DNA from 4 places in the uncultured Zoogloea sp. genome. Region 3 is predicted to be linked to each of the others. Evidence: riboswitches for the same ligand, from Rfam matches in the RefSeq annotation. Region 3 holds a riboswitch; each other region holds the start of a gene.
The links. Region 3 has a riboswitch for cobalamin ahead of Q0672_RS15600 (TonB-dependent receptor). Riboswitches for the same ligand answer to the same signal wherever they lie in the genome.

Region 1 (3,171 bases), on a different contig from region 3:
CGGCACCGGCTCGCCAAAGATATGCACCAGCCGGGCGCCATCCACCAGCCTCCGACCGAGCGTGCCGGCCGCCTGGAAGCCGGCGATCAGCACGCTGCATTCGCTGCGCGGCAGGTTCTCCCGCAGGTGGTATTTGATCCTCCCAGCCTCGCACATGCCACTGGCCGAGATGATGATCGCCCCGCTGCGCACGTCGTTGAGCGCCCGGGAGGCTTCAACGTCGGCCACGAACTCCAGCTTCAGCTTGTTCGGGTGGGCCTTCAGCCACTCAAGCAGATCCCGCGTCTCGCTGTCGAGGAGCGCCGGGTGAGCCAGGGTGATGCGTGTCGCCTCGTTAGCCATGGGCGAATCCACGAACACCTTGAGCGGCTCCAGCCTTCCCTGCCGCACCAGGTCGGCCAGGATGTAGATGATCTCCTGGGTGCGCCCCACCGCGAAGGACGGGATCACCAGGTTGCCGTGGCAGGCCCGGGTGCGGCCGATGGCGGCGATGATCTCCTCCTCGGTCTCGGGCAGGGGGCGGTGCAGGCGGTCGCCGTAGGTGGATTCGATGAGCAGCAGGTCGGCCGACGGGATGATCGTCTCCGGGTCGTTCAGCACCGGCCGGTCGCGCATCCCGATGTCACCGGAGAACACCAGCCGGCGCGGCCGCCCCTCGCCCGCGGCGGTTACCTCCAGCCACGCCGAACCCAGGATGTGCCCCGCATCATGAAAGCGCACCGCGATGCCCGGCGCCGGCTCGATGGTCCTGCCGTAGGGCGCCGGCTGCAGCAGGCCGAGGGTGGTCTGGGCCTGGGCCACGGTGTAGAGCGGCGCTGCCACGCCCCGCTCGCTCCCGCCCCGGCGGTGCTGGTGGCGCAGCTGCCACTCGGATTCCTTCTCCTGGATGTGGGCGCTGTCGGGCAGGAGCACCGCCAGCAGGTCGATGGTGGCGGGCGTGGCGTAGATCGGGCCGCGGAAGCCCAGCACCGCCAGCCGCGGCAGCAAGCCGGAGTGGTCGATGTGGGCGTGGGTCAGCAGCACGAAGTCGATGTCCCGCACGTCAAAGCCGAAATCCAGCGCCCGGAGGTTCTTGGCCCGGGCCTCGCGCCCGCCCTGGAACATCCCGCAATCGACCAGGAAGCGCACATCGCCGGCTTCCACCAGGGTGCACGAACCGGTCACTTCGCCGGCCGCGCCAAAGAAACGGACTCGCATTTTCGCAGCACCTCCTTGACGAATCGAGCATAAACCCGGCCAAGACGGATTGCAATGGCGCGCACTTCGCCGACCTCGCCCCATGCCGCGGACCCGCTGCCGTGGCGGACTAGATATGGGCCTCGACAACCCCCGACAGCCCTACCCGCAGTGCCCCGGCTTGACACGCCGGATACCACCCCCCTACCATCCGCCTCGTCATTGGTTCCCCGCAAGGGGATGAAAAGGGAAGCTGGTGCGAGGCCGTCGCCTCAAATCCAGCACTGCCCCCGCAACTGTAATCGGCGAGTTTCGTGCCCCCCACTGCCACTGGATGCGCTCCGGGAAGGCTGGCACGAGGCGACGACCCGAGAGTCAGGAGACCTGCCATGGCCCATTCCTTCAGTGCTTTTGGGGCGGGGTGTCCCTGAAACGAGGTGTCTTCCTGTCGCCACCGTGCGCCAGCGCCGATTGCAGGGCTTCCGCCCGCGCGTTGGCGCCGGGCGCGGTTCCAGGTCCTCGATTCTCCGCCCCCCAATTCGGAGAATCGCCTTGCTCGCCACCGTTCAGACACCATCCGCATCCGCCAGCGCGTCGGCCATCGCCGCCCTGCAGGTGATCCGCCGCAACGGCGCCGTCGTCGCCTTCAACGCAGACAAGATCGCCATCGCCATGAGCAAGGCCTTCTTGGCCGTGGAGGGCAGCGCCAGCGGCGGCTCGGCCCGGGTCCGGGAGATCGTCGCGCGGCTCACCGACACCGTGCTGCGCGCCCTCACCCGCCGCCTGCCCGATGGCGGCACGGTGTCCATCGAAGACATCCAGGATCAGGTGGAGCTGGCCCTGATGCGCTCCGGCGAACACGACGTGGCCCGGGCCTACGTGCTCTACCGCGAACGCCGCGCCGCCGAACGGGCTGCCGGCATGGCATCCGCGGGCACGCCGACCCTCCACGTGCTGGCCGACGGACGTCGCATTCCCCTCGACACCGACGCCCTGCTCCGCCACTGCGAGGCCGCCTGCGCCGGCCTGGGCAACGAGGTGTCGGCCCACGCCGTGCTCGATCTGGCCCTCCGTAACCTCTACGACGGCGTCCCGCTGGCCGACGTGGACCAGGCGCTGATCCTCGCCGCGCGCAGCCTGATTGAGCGGGAGCCAGCCTACAACCGGGTCACCGCGCAACTGCTCCTCGCCAGCCTCGCCCGGGAAGTCCTCGGCCAGCCGGTGAGCCTGGCCGACCTGCCCGGCCACTACGCCGAGGCCCTGCCGGCCTTCATCCGCACCGGCATCAATGCCGAACTCCTCGACCCGCGCCTCGCCGAATTCGACCTGGGCCGCCTTGGCGCCGCCCTGGTGCCCGAGCGCGACCGGCAGTTTGGCTACCTGGGCCTGCAGACCCTCTACGATCGCTACTTCCTTCACATCGACGGGCGGCGCATCGAGCTGCCGCAGCTCTTCTTCATGCGCGTGGCGATGGGGCTCGCGGTGGGCGAGATTGACCGGGAGGCCCGCGCCATCGAGTTCTACAACCTGATCTCGTCCTTCGATTTCATGTGCTCGACGCCGACCCTGTTCAACAGCGGCACCCGCCACTCGCAGCTGTCGTCCTGCTACCTCACCACGGTATCGGATGACCTGGAAGGCATCTACCAGGCGGTCAAGGAGAACGCCCTGCTGCAGAAGTACGCCGGCGGCCTGGGCAACGACTGGACCCCGGTGCGCGCCCTGGGCAGCCGCATCAAAGGCACCAACGGCCAGAGCCAGGGGGTGATTCCCTTCCTCAAGGTGGTGAATGACACCGCAGTGGCGGTCAATCAGGGCGGCAAGCGCAAGGGCGCGGTGTGCGCCTATCTCGAAACCTGGCACCTGGACATCGAGGAGTTCCTCGACCTGCGCAAGAACACTGGCGACGAGCGCCGCCGCACCCACGACATGAACACCGCCAACTGGATTCCCGACCTGTTCATGAAGCGGGTGATGGACAACGCCGACTGGACG
Region 2 (3,171 bases), on a different contig from region 3:
GGACATTCCCGCGCCGGCCCCGGTGCCCGCCATGGCCACCGACGCCCGGGCTGCCATCAACGCCGCCGACAAGCGCATCGTCGGCGGCCGGGCCGACATCAACCAGCTCGCCCCGTTCAAATACCCCTGGGCGTGGGAGTTCTTCCTCAAGGCCAACCGCAACCACTGGACGCCGCTCGAAATCTCCATGGCCCAGGACGTGCACGACTATCACCACAAGCTCACCGACGCCGAGCGCCACGTCTTCGAAAACGTGCTGGCCTACCTCACCACCTCCGACATCCTCGCCATGCGCAACATCGGGCTGGCGGTGATGGAGAAGATGAGGGCGCCCGAACTGCAGATCTACCAGGCCCGCCAGGTGTACGAGGAAGCCCTGCACACCTGGACCTACCAGCACTGCATCGAGACCATCGGCCTCGACCAGCAGGAGATCTACAACCGCTACCGGGTGGTGCCGGCCATTCACGGCAAGATCGCCCTCGCCAGCCGCCGCCTGGAACGGGTGATGCGCCCGGATTTCGACCTGCGTGACCGGGCCAACCTCCACGAGTTCGCCCTGTCCTACTTCTTCTTTGCGGCGATCTTCGAAGGCTGCTGGTTCTACAACGGCTTCACGCCCATCTTCGCCCTGCAGCGCCGGGGCCTGATGAAGGGCGCCGCCGAGCAGCTCCAGTACATCATGCGTGACGAGGTGCTCCACTGCGCCTTCGGCATCCGCGTGGTGCGCGAGCTGCTGAAGGAGGAAGGGCTCAGCCTCGACCCCGCCGTCCTGCGCACCCTGTGGGATGAAGCCGAGGCCGCCGAGGCCGACTACGCCGCCTACATCCTGGGTTCGCCCATCCTGGGCTACAACGCCGGGCTGCACATGGATCAGTTCCGCTTCATGGCCAACCGCCGCGCCCGTCAGGTGGGGCTGGCCGAACCCTTCCCCGGCGCCACCAACGTGCTGCCCTGGCTCGACGAGCAGGCCAACCTGCGCAAGGAGAAGAACTTCTTCGAAACCCGCGTCACCGAGTACCAGACGGGCGGCGCGCTAGCCTGGGATTGACCCGGCCAGCGCCTGCCCGGCGCCGCGCAGCCGGCGCCAAGCCCGATCCCGGGCGGCTGCACCCCCTGCGACAGGTGCCTGGTTCCGCCCTTCCGGCGAAACCGGGTGAAACGGGAACGGGGTACGCGGCGGCCAGTCCGCCGCCAAGCCCCGGCTGCCCCCGCAACGGTAGGCAAGTGCGGACCCTTCACGGCTGGCTTCTCCCGAAGCCGCCCGCCACTGGATACGTCCGGGAAGGCGAAGGGTCAAGACTTGCGAGCCCGGAGACCGGCCTGCCGCGCCACGCCATCTGCCCCACCGGGCAGGTGGATCTGCCATCGACCGTCCGCGGGGTAGCGGACAGTCCGACCAGGAGCCTCACCATGTCCCACACCCACACCCCGGCCACCGCGGCCCAGCCCCTTCCCACCACCGCCGACGACCTGCGCGATCCCCTCGACCGCCTGCTGCCAGCCCCCGCGCCGGGCGAGCTGTTCTCCCTCGTCGACGTGGTCTTTCCCGGCCAGTCGAACCACCATGGCACCCTCTTCGGCGGCGCCGCGCTGGCGATGATGGACAAGTTCGCCTTCGTCCTTGCCAGCCGCCGGCTACGCCGCACCGTCGTCACCGCCGCCCTCAGCCAGACCCACTTCCGCTCACCAGTGCCCGCCGGCCATCTGGCCGAGGTGAGCGGGCGGATCGTCCGCACCGGGCGCCGCTCGGTGGACGTGGAAGCCCGCCTGTGCGCCGAGGACATGCTCACCGGCGAACGCACCCTCTGCCTCACCGGGCATTTTGTGATGGTGGCAGTGGGCGACGAGACGGAATCCACCGAATCCATCCCCCTCCTGGACGCCGTACCCGCCGACGTGGTGCGGGTGGTGGAGATCGTCTTTCCCGGGCAGGTCAATCACCGGGGCATCCTCCACGGTGGGCAGGCCCTCGACTGGCTGGGCAAGGCTGCGCTGGTCGCCGCCACCCGCCGGGCCCGCAAGCCGGTGGTGATGGCTTCCAGCGAGACCCTCGACTTCGTCGCCCCGGCCCGGGTGGGCGACATCGTCGAGACCCGCGCCCGGGTCAGCTCGGTGGGACGCACCTCACTCTGCGTGGAGGTGACCATGACCGCCGAGACACCCCGGCAGGCCGGGTCGCGGCTGTGCACGCGGGCATCGTTCGTCTTCGTGGCCATCGACGAAGCGGGCCGCCCCACGCCGGTCGGCGCAGCCCATCAGTCCGGGAGCGCGGGATGAACCCCCAGTCCACCTCCCTGCGTCTGGGGGGCGACGCCCGCCTGCGGGTGCTCGCCCACCTCCTCGCCCTCAACCCGGCCGAAAGGGTCAGCCGCTTCAACGCGCCCCAGTCTGACACCAGCATCCGGGCCTATGTGGCGCGCGTCGATTTTGCCCGCGACCTCGTGCTGGCAATCGGCCCGGCGGAGCATCCACCCCTCGCCCTGGCGCATCTGGGCGTCGCCGGAAACAGCGGCGAGCTGGGCTTCAGCGTGCTCGCACCCTGGCGCGGGGCGGGTCTGGCCACCCGGCTGTTTGAAGCGGTAGTCGCCTGGGCGGAGGGCAACGGCCTGGAGCGGGTGCTGTGCATCGAAGGCCACCCGGCCGCCCGGCGGATCGTGGCCAGGCTCGGCCTGCGCAAGTTGCAGCGTTTCGAGCCACCACGGCTGACGGTGCTGGTCTCGCCTGCCGCACCCAGCCCGACCACGCCACGTACCCGGGCCAGCCCGAACCCTATCCCCTGCTGATCCACCCGGGCGCACAGCCGCGTGCTGCGCGCCCGAAACAGACGCAGTCACCGCCGAATCCACTTACACTCCCCGGCCCTCACGCCCCAAGCCCTGATGAAACACCGCCTTCTCCGCCTGCTTCACCTCGCCCACCGCTGGCTCGGCATCGTCACTGGGGTGCTGATCCTCGGCTGGTTCGTGTCGGGCATCGTGATGCTCTACGTGCCCTTCCCCAAGCTGACGACCGAGGAGCGGCTGGCACACCTCGAACCACTGCAGCCGGACGCCATCCGCATCAGCCCGGCCGTCGCCGCCCAGGCTTGCGTGGAGAAACCCCGCAGCGCCCGGCTGGCAATGGCCGACGGGCGTCCGGTGTTCCATTTCAGCGCCGGCAAAGAGGCCT
Region 3 (3,171 bases):
GACCGCCTGCAGGAACTCTGGCTGGCCCGGGTTGCGTTCCGCCACGTGTTGCAGGAATTGATTCGCCGACGCGTACTTCATGAATTTTGCTCCAGACAAAAATGCACCAAAAATAGGATTGCTCGCCTTTTTGTGCACCTTTGTGGTGCAAAGTTCATTTCGGCGCGGTGACAGTCCGCGTCGACGCGGAACGCGCGGGCCGGCGCGGGGCGCTCAGCGGCCGGGCTTGAGGACCAGCGGCAGCCCCGCCGCGACGAATACGACCCGTTCGCAGCGGGCCGCGATGGCCTGGTTGAGGCGCCCGGCCTCGTCGCGGAACAGGCGCCCCAGGGGCGATTCGGGCACCAGCCCGAGGCCGACCTCGTTGGCGACGAAGATCACCCGGCCGGGCAGCGCCGGGATCAGCGCGAGCAGTGCGTCGCGCTCCTGCACGAAGGCCGGCAGCGCCTCGGCACCGACACCCGGCGGCAACGCGTCGGCGCCGTCGAGGAGGTTGGCCAGCCACAGGGTCAGGCAGTCGACGACCACGCAACGCGTCGGCGCGGCCACCGCGGCCAGCGCGTCGGCCAGTCCGCGGGGATGTTCGTGCACCGTCCAGCCCGCCGGGCGGTCGGCCTGGTGGCGGGCGATGCGGGCGGCCATTTCGGCGTCCAGCGCCTCGGCGGTGACGATGACATGCACGGCAAGCCCGCTGTCGGCCGCGGCCGCTTCGGCGAGGCGGCTCTTGCCCGAACGGGCGCCGCCGAGGATCAGTTCGCAGCTCATGGAAATCCGGAAGTGTCTGAATTGGTGGTATTATCGCAGGCTGTTTGCCGGCGGCGCGGTCTGCCGGCAACAAAGTGCTCCAGGTGCTCCACGGGCCATCCGGCCCAGGAGTTAAACGGGAAACAGGTGCGCGGTCTTCCTCGAAGCCGCCATGCCTGTGCTGCCCCCGCAACGGTAAGCAGGTGCACGGTGCGTCAATGAGCCACTGGGTTTTTCAACCTGGGAAGGCGACGCGCCGCGGCCGGTGGTCAATCCACCCGGCCTAGCCTGCAAGCCCGGATACCGGCCTCGGACACACCAAGCGGAAGTGCCACGGGGTGGTGGCGACGGGCGCAGCCGGTTTTTTCCGGCGCCTCTCCCAGTTTCTCCCCCTTCGCGTGCTTCCACACATGATTTGCCCGATTCGGCGGGGACGCCAGCGGGCCAGGGAGAACACATAAAAATGATCAACCGCCATTCCGCCGTCGCGCTCGCCGTGGCTGCCGCCCTTGCCGCGCCGGCCTTCGCTGCCGACGTGCAGCCCGAAGTCGTCGTCAGCGCCAGCCGCTTCGACGACGCCGACTCCAAAGCCCCCGTCAGCCTCACCCGCATCAGCCGCGACGACATCGCCAAGAGCGGCGGCGCCAGCCTGCCCGACGTGCTCGGCCTCGCCGCCGGCATCGACGTGCGCCCCATGTCCGGCGCGCTGGGCATCGACACCGTGGTCGACCTGCGCGGCTTCGGCGAAGCGGCCGGCAGCAACACCCTGATCCTCCTCGACGGCCAGCGCCTCAACCCGGTGGACATGAGCGGCATCGACTGGTCGGCCATCCCGCTGCAGAACGTCGATCGCGTCGAGGTGATGCGCGGCACCGGCGGCGTGCTGTTCGGCGACCGCAGCGTGGGCGGCGTGATCAACATCATCACCGACAAATCCGGTGCCCCCCGCGCCAGCGCCGGGCTCACCCTCGGCAGCTACGGCTATCACCGGGTCGATGTGTCCGCCGCCGGTTCGGCCGACGCCACCTACTTCAACGTGTTTGCCAACTACGCCGACGTGAACGGCTGGCGCAAGAACACCCAGGGCGACCAGCGCGCCGTCTCCGGCCGGGTCGGGCACATCCTCGGCGACGAGCGCGAAGTCTTCGTCGACGTGGCCGCCTATGGCGATTCCAACGGCCTGCCGGGCTCCATCAAGCGCGCCGACTACGACGCCGACGCATCCCGCGCCCGCAGCCTCACCGACCACCAGAAGCGCGAGGGCTACCGCCTGCGCCCGGGCGTACGCTACGCCATCACCGACACCCTGATGCTCGAAGGCGAGATCACCTACAACACCTCGCGCCAGAACGCCGTGTACGGCGCCACGCCCTACATCGCCAACCGCGATACCACCGCCTTCACCCCGCGCCTGCAGTGGCGCCACGGGCTGGCGGGGCTGGCCAGCACCACCGTCGCCGGGCTGGATGTGTTCCACGGCAAGGTCGACAACGTTGCGCTGGATCAAGCTGGTTCCCAGCTGTCCCGCGCCTTCTACGTCCAGAACACCACCTCGCTGCGCTCCGACCTGCACCTCACCCTGGGCGGGCGCCGGCAGATCGTCCGTCAGCACGCCGAAGATCGCGCCAATGGCATCGACGGCGAAGCCACCCACGCCCGCAACGCCTTCGAGGCCGGCCTCGCGTGGGATCTCGACCGCAGCACCCGGCTGTTCACCCGCTGGGGCCAGGTGTTCCGCTTTGCCAACACCGACGAGCTCTTCGGCTACGACCCGCTCACCTACGCCCCGGTGTTCACCGGCGGCAACGTGCGGCCCCAGCACGGCACCAACCTCGAAGTCGGCGCCCGCTACAAGGCCGACGGCCTGCTGCTGCAAGGCGCCATCTACCGTCTCAGCCTCACCGACGAGATCGGCTACAACCCCATCACCTACGCCAACGAGAACTTCGACCGCACCCGCCGCGAAGGCCTCGAGCTCGAAGCCCGCTGGCGCGCCCTGCGCAAGCTCGAGCTCAACGCCGGCCTCATCACCCAGAACGCCAAGTTCGTGGATGGCCCCTACAGCGGCAACACCGTCACCCTCGTGCCCAACCTCAAGTACCGGGTGGGCGCGGTGTTCGACGCCGCCACCGCCGGCCGCTACGGCGCCACCTGGACCCACGTGGGCAAGCGCCGCTTCGGGGGCGACTTCGACAACACCAAGGAGATGCTCGACGGCTACGGCATCCTCGATCTGCACGCCGACTGGAAGGTGCGTGACGTGACCCTGCAGCTGCGCCTCGCCAACGCCACCAACCAGAAGTACGCGCCCTACGCGCTGTATTCGTCCTTTGCCGGCGACTACTACTTCTACCCGGCGGAAGGCCGCACCCTGTTCGGCTCGGTGCGCTACGACTTCCGCTGAGTCGCCGCGCTTCATCACAGCTT
Region 4 (3,171 bases), on a different contig from region 3:
CGCCAGGCGGGGTGGCGCTCGCGCCACTGGGCGGCGAAGTGGAGGATCTCGGTGTTGCCGTCCCGGTTGCGGGAGCCGTGGCCGACCAGAAGGATGGCGGTGTCGTTCATGCGGGGTTCTCCGGTGCGCGGGCCGTTGCCTTGCGGAAACGGTGTGCGAAGGCGGGGTCGTAGAGCTTGGAGCGGGCGAGGGTCGGCCAGTCGGCGGCGCCCAGGGTGGGGCTGGCGATGATCATGGCCTGGCTGGCGATCTTCTCGGCCTGACAGCGCTGCTTGATGTCGGCGAGGGTGCCGCGGACGATCTTCTCGTCGCCGGGCCAGCTGGCCTTCTGGACGACCAGGATCGGCGCGTCCTCGGCCCAGCCGGCAGCGCGCAGGGCGCGCTGGACCTCATGCAGCAGGGTGATCGACAGGAAGATGCACAGGGTGCTGCGGTGGGCGGCGAGGGCTTCGAGCTCCTCGCCCGGCGGCATGGGCGTGCGCCCGGCCACGCGGGTGAGGATCACCGTCTGGGTGACTTCCGGCAGGGTCAGGGTCTCGCCGGCGGCGGCGGCCGACGCGAAGGCCGACGACACGCCGGGCACCACCGCCCACTCGACGCCGGCGGCGGTGAGCGGGCGGGTCATCTCGACCAGTGCGCCGTACAGGCCGGGGTCGCCGGTCTGCAGGCGCACCACGCTGGCGTGGCGGGCGCTCTGGTCGAGGAGCCAGGCGGTCATTTCCTCAAGGGTCATGTCCTTCGAGTCGCGGATCTCGCAGCCCGGCGGGGCGAACAGCGTGGCCGCCTGATCCACCAGCGAGCCGGCGTAGAGGATCGCGCCGGCGCTTTCGAGCAGGCGCCTTCCCTTGACGGTGAGGAGTTCAGGGTCGCCGGGGCCGGCACCCACGAACCAGACCTTGCCGGTCATGGCTCAGACCGCCTGGGGCTGGAAGCACAGCCGCACCACTGCGCTGTGCTGGCTGCGGGCGATGGCATGCACCGCCAGCAGCGTGAGGATCGGCTCGACGGCCACGATGGCGGCGTAGGACGAGGCGAAGGAGAGCCAGGCGCTGAGCGGTGTGGCCACCTCGCCGATGGCCAGCCAGAAGCCGATCATCAGGGTGACGCCGCCGTAGAAGGCCGCGTCGAGCTTGAGGATGCTGCGCAGGGTGGGCCGCGTGTCGGCGGCGCGCAGGCGCTGGCCGAGTGTGGCATGCACCAGCACCAGCGGCAGGGCCAGCGAGAGGGTATTCACGCCCAGGTGGAGCAGGTCGGCCGGCGCGAAGATCAGCCCCTGGGCCAGCAGGCCGAGGGCGAAGCCGAACAGCGTCGGCACGAAACCGAGCGCCAGGTAGAGCGGCATCGCGCCCAGGAAATGCAGCTCCGACGGGCCCACCGGCAGGTGGAAGGCCTGCATGAACAGGGTGAAGGCGACTGCTGCGATCAGGCTGCGGACGATCAGCTGAGGCGCTTTGAGGAGGTGGACCGACTGGCTGCCCAACAGGGCGACGGCGGCGGCGTTGGCGGCGAGGATCTTGGCACTGGCGACGTACCCCGGTTCGATGTGCATCTTGCTTCCCTTCGTGACGATTGGACGAAGTGCGGCAAGGCATCAGGGGGCGCGCAGAAGCAGCGAAAGACGAAAAGACGGACCGGTGGCCAGCGGGCCGGGCAGGCGAAGACCAATGGCGGACGTGGTTCCGGAAAGGCGGATGGAACGGGAACGGACGGACAGTGATCGGGCAAGCCCATCGGTCGGCTCTGCCCACACCCCGGGGCCAATACCACACCAAAACGTCACAGGCCGGTCTTCTGGCTCGCCTTCATCCTCTTCTGCCGACCTTCCCGTGCGCGAGCACAGTGGCGTTGAGCAGATTCGTCAGGCTTACAGCAGCGGGGGCTGCGCCGGAATGGCCAGGGAGCGCGTGCTCCCGACGTCACCGGACTTCCCGTTTCACCTTGCCTGCAGACGCAGGCTCGGCACCCGTAACGGGGCGGAGTCTAACCGCATGTGCTACGACGCGGCAAGCCTTCGTGCCGATGGGCCGGCTTTTTATGAATCCTGCCTTCAGCCCGGTTCGGGCAGTGCCGACAACGCATTACAGGTCCGATCACCCCGACCAGACAAAACACCGCGGACAGCGCGGGCACGAAGGAAGAGGGACAACATGAAACCGAGGGTTTCGCCGACGACGGTCGAGCGTTCGCTGGGTGACGATGATTTCATCGTCACCAAGACCGACGCAAAGGGCCGGATTCTCTACGCCAACCGGATCTTCATCGCGCTATCGGGCTACACCGAGGCCGAGCTGCTGGGCAGCCAGCACAACATCATCCGCCACCCGGACATGCCGCGGGCGGTGTTCAAGCTGCTGTGGGATCACATCGCGGCGGGGCAGGAGTTCATCGGCTACGTGAAGAACATGGCCAGGGACGGCAGCTTCTACTGGGTGCTGGCGACCGTGACGCCGGACCGGGACGGGGAGCGCGGCATCGTTGGTTACACCTCGGTGCGCCGCAAGCCGCAACGCGAGGCGGTGGCTGCAGCCAGCGCGCTGTACCGGGAGATGGCCACTGCCGAAGCGGCGGCCGGGGCCGCGCGGGCCATCGAGGCGGGCACCGCGGTGCTGATGAAGGCGCTCAACGGGAGGGGCTATGAACAGTTCGTCCTTGCGCTCTAGGCTGGCGCTGCTCCTGTGGGGCCAGGCGGCACTGCTGCTGGCGGCGCTGGTGACGGGGTTCTTCGTCGGCGGATCGCACCCGCTGATGCTGATGTGGCTGGTGGCGGGCGTCGCGCTTGCCGCCTGGGGGCTGCGCCGGCTGCGGCAGGCGCTGGCGCCGCTGGACGGGCTGCTGGCGTTGGCCGGGAAGGTCGGCGAGGGGGATTTCTCGTCGCGCATCACCGGCATCGGCGATCAGGACGAGATCGGCCGGCTGGGGTGGGCGATGAACGATCTGCTCGACCAGCTGGAGGCGTATTTCCGCGAGTCCGAAAGCGCCTTCCGGGCGCAGATGGACGGGCGCTACGCGCGCATCGGCCAGCGCTCCGGCCTGCACGGCGGGCTGCAGGCGGCGATGACCGCCCACAACACCCTGCTGGCGTCGATGGCGGCCCATCTGCGCGGCCAGATGAAGACCCTGCTGCTGAGCAACGCCGGCATGCTCAACGCCGGCAACCTGATCAACAACCTC

Region 1: it holds a riboswitch for cobalamin, as region 3 does, so the genes downstream of both, Q0672_RS07480 (ribonucleoside-diphosphate reductase subunit alpha) here and Q0672_RS15600 (TonB-dependent receptor) in region 3, are expected to answer to the same signal.
Region 2: it holds a riboswitch for cobalamin, as region 3 does, so the genes downstream of both, Q0672_RS07470 (hotdog domain-containing protein) here and Q0672_RS15600 (TonB-dependent receptor) in region 3, are expected to answer to the same signal.
Region 4: it holds a riboswitch for cobalamin, as region 3 does, so the genes downstream of both, Q0672_RS05535 (energy-coupling factor ABC transporter permease) here and Q0672_RS15600 (TonB-dependent receptor) in region 3, are expected to answer to the same signal.

What each region holds. Positions count from the first base shown of each region.
Region 1 is NZ_CALAYQ010000055.1:8,885-12,055, reverse strand. Features, by position in the region: gene Q0672_RS07485 (MBL fold metallo-hydrolase) at 1-1,197, opposite strand, end outside; cobalamin riboswitch at 1,383-1,583, shown strand; gene Q0672_RS07480 (ribonucleoside-diphosphate reductase subunit alpha) at 1,729-3,171, shown strand, end outside.
Region 2 is NZ_CALAYQ010000055.1:4,363-7,533, reverse strand. Features, by position in the region: gene Q0672_RS07475 (ribonucleotide-diphosphate reductase subunit beta) at 1-1,051, shown strand, start outside; cobalamin riboswitch at 1,114-1,342, shown strand; gene Q0672_RS07470 (hotdog domain-containing protein) at 1,414-2,280, shown strand; gene Q0672_RS07465 (GNAT family N-acetyltransferase) at 2,277-2,786, shown strand; gene Q0672_RS07460 (PepSY domain-containing protein) at 2,883-3,171, shown strand, end outside.
Region 3 is NZ_CALAYQ010000138.1:12,990-16,160, reverse strand. Features, by position in the region: gene gdhA (NADP-specific glutamate dehydrogenase) at 1-81, opposite strand, end outside; gene cobU (bifunctional adenosylcobinamide kinase/adenosylcobinamide-phosphate guanylyltransferase) at 214-765, opposite strand; cobalamin riboswitch at 830-1,071, shown strand; gene Q0672_RS15600 (TonB-dependent receptor) at 1,208-3,148, shown strand.
Region 4 is NZ_CALAYQ010000038.1:80,832-84,002, reverse strand. Features, by position in the region: gene Q0672_RS05545 (sirohydrochlorin chelatase) at 1-110, opposite strand, end outside; gene cobM (precorrin-4 C(11)-methyltransferase) at 107-907, opposite strand; gene Q0672_RS05535 (energy-coupling factor ABC transporter permease) at 911-1,549, opposite strand; cobalamin riboswitch at 1,764-1,982, opposite strand; gene Q0672_RS05530 (PAS domain-containing protein) at 2,148-2,660, shown strand; gene Q0672_RS05525 (methyl-accepting chemotaxis protein) at 2,635-3,171, shown strand, end outside.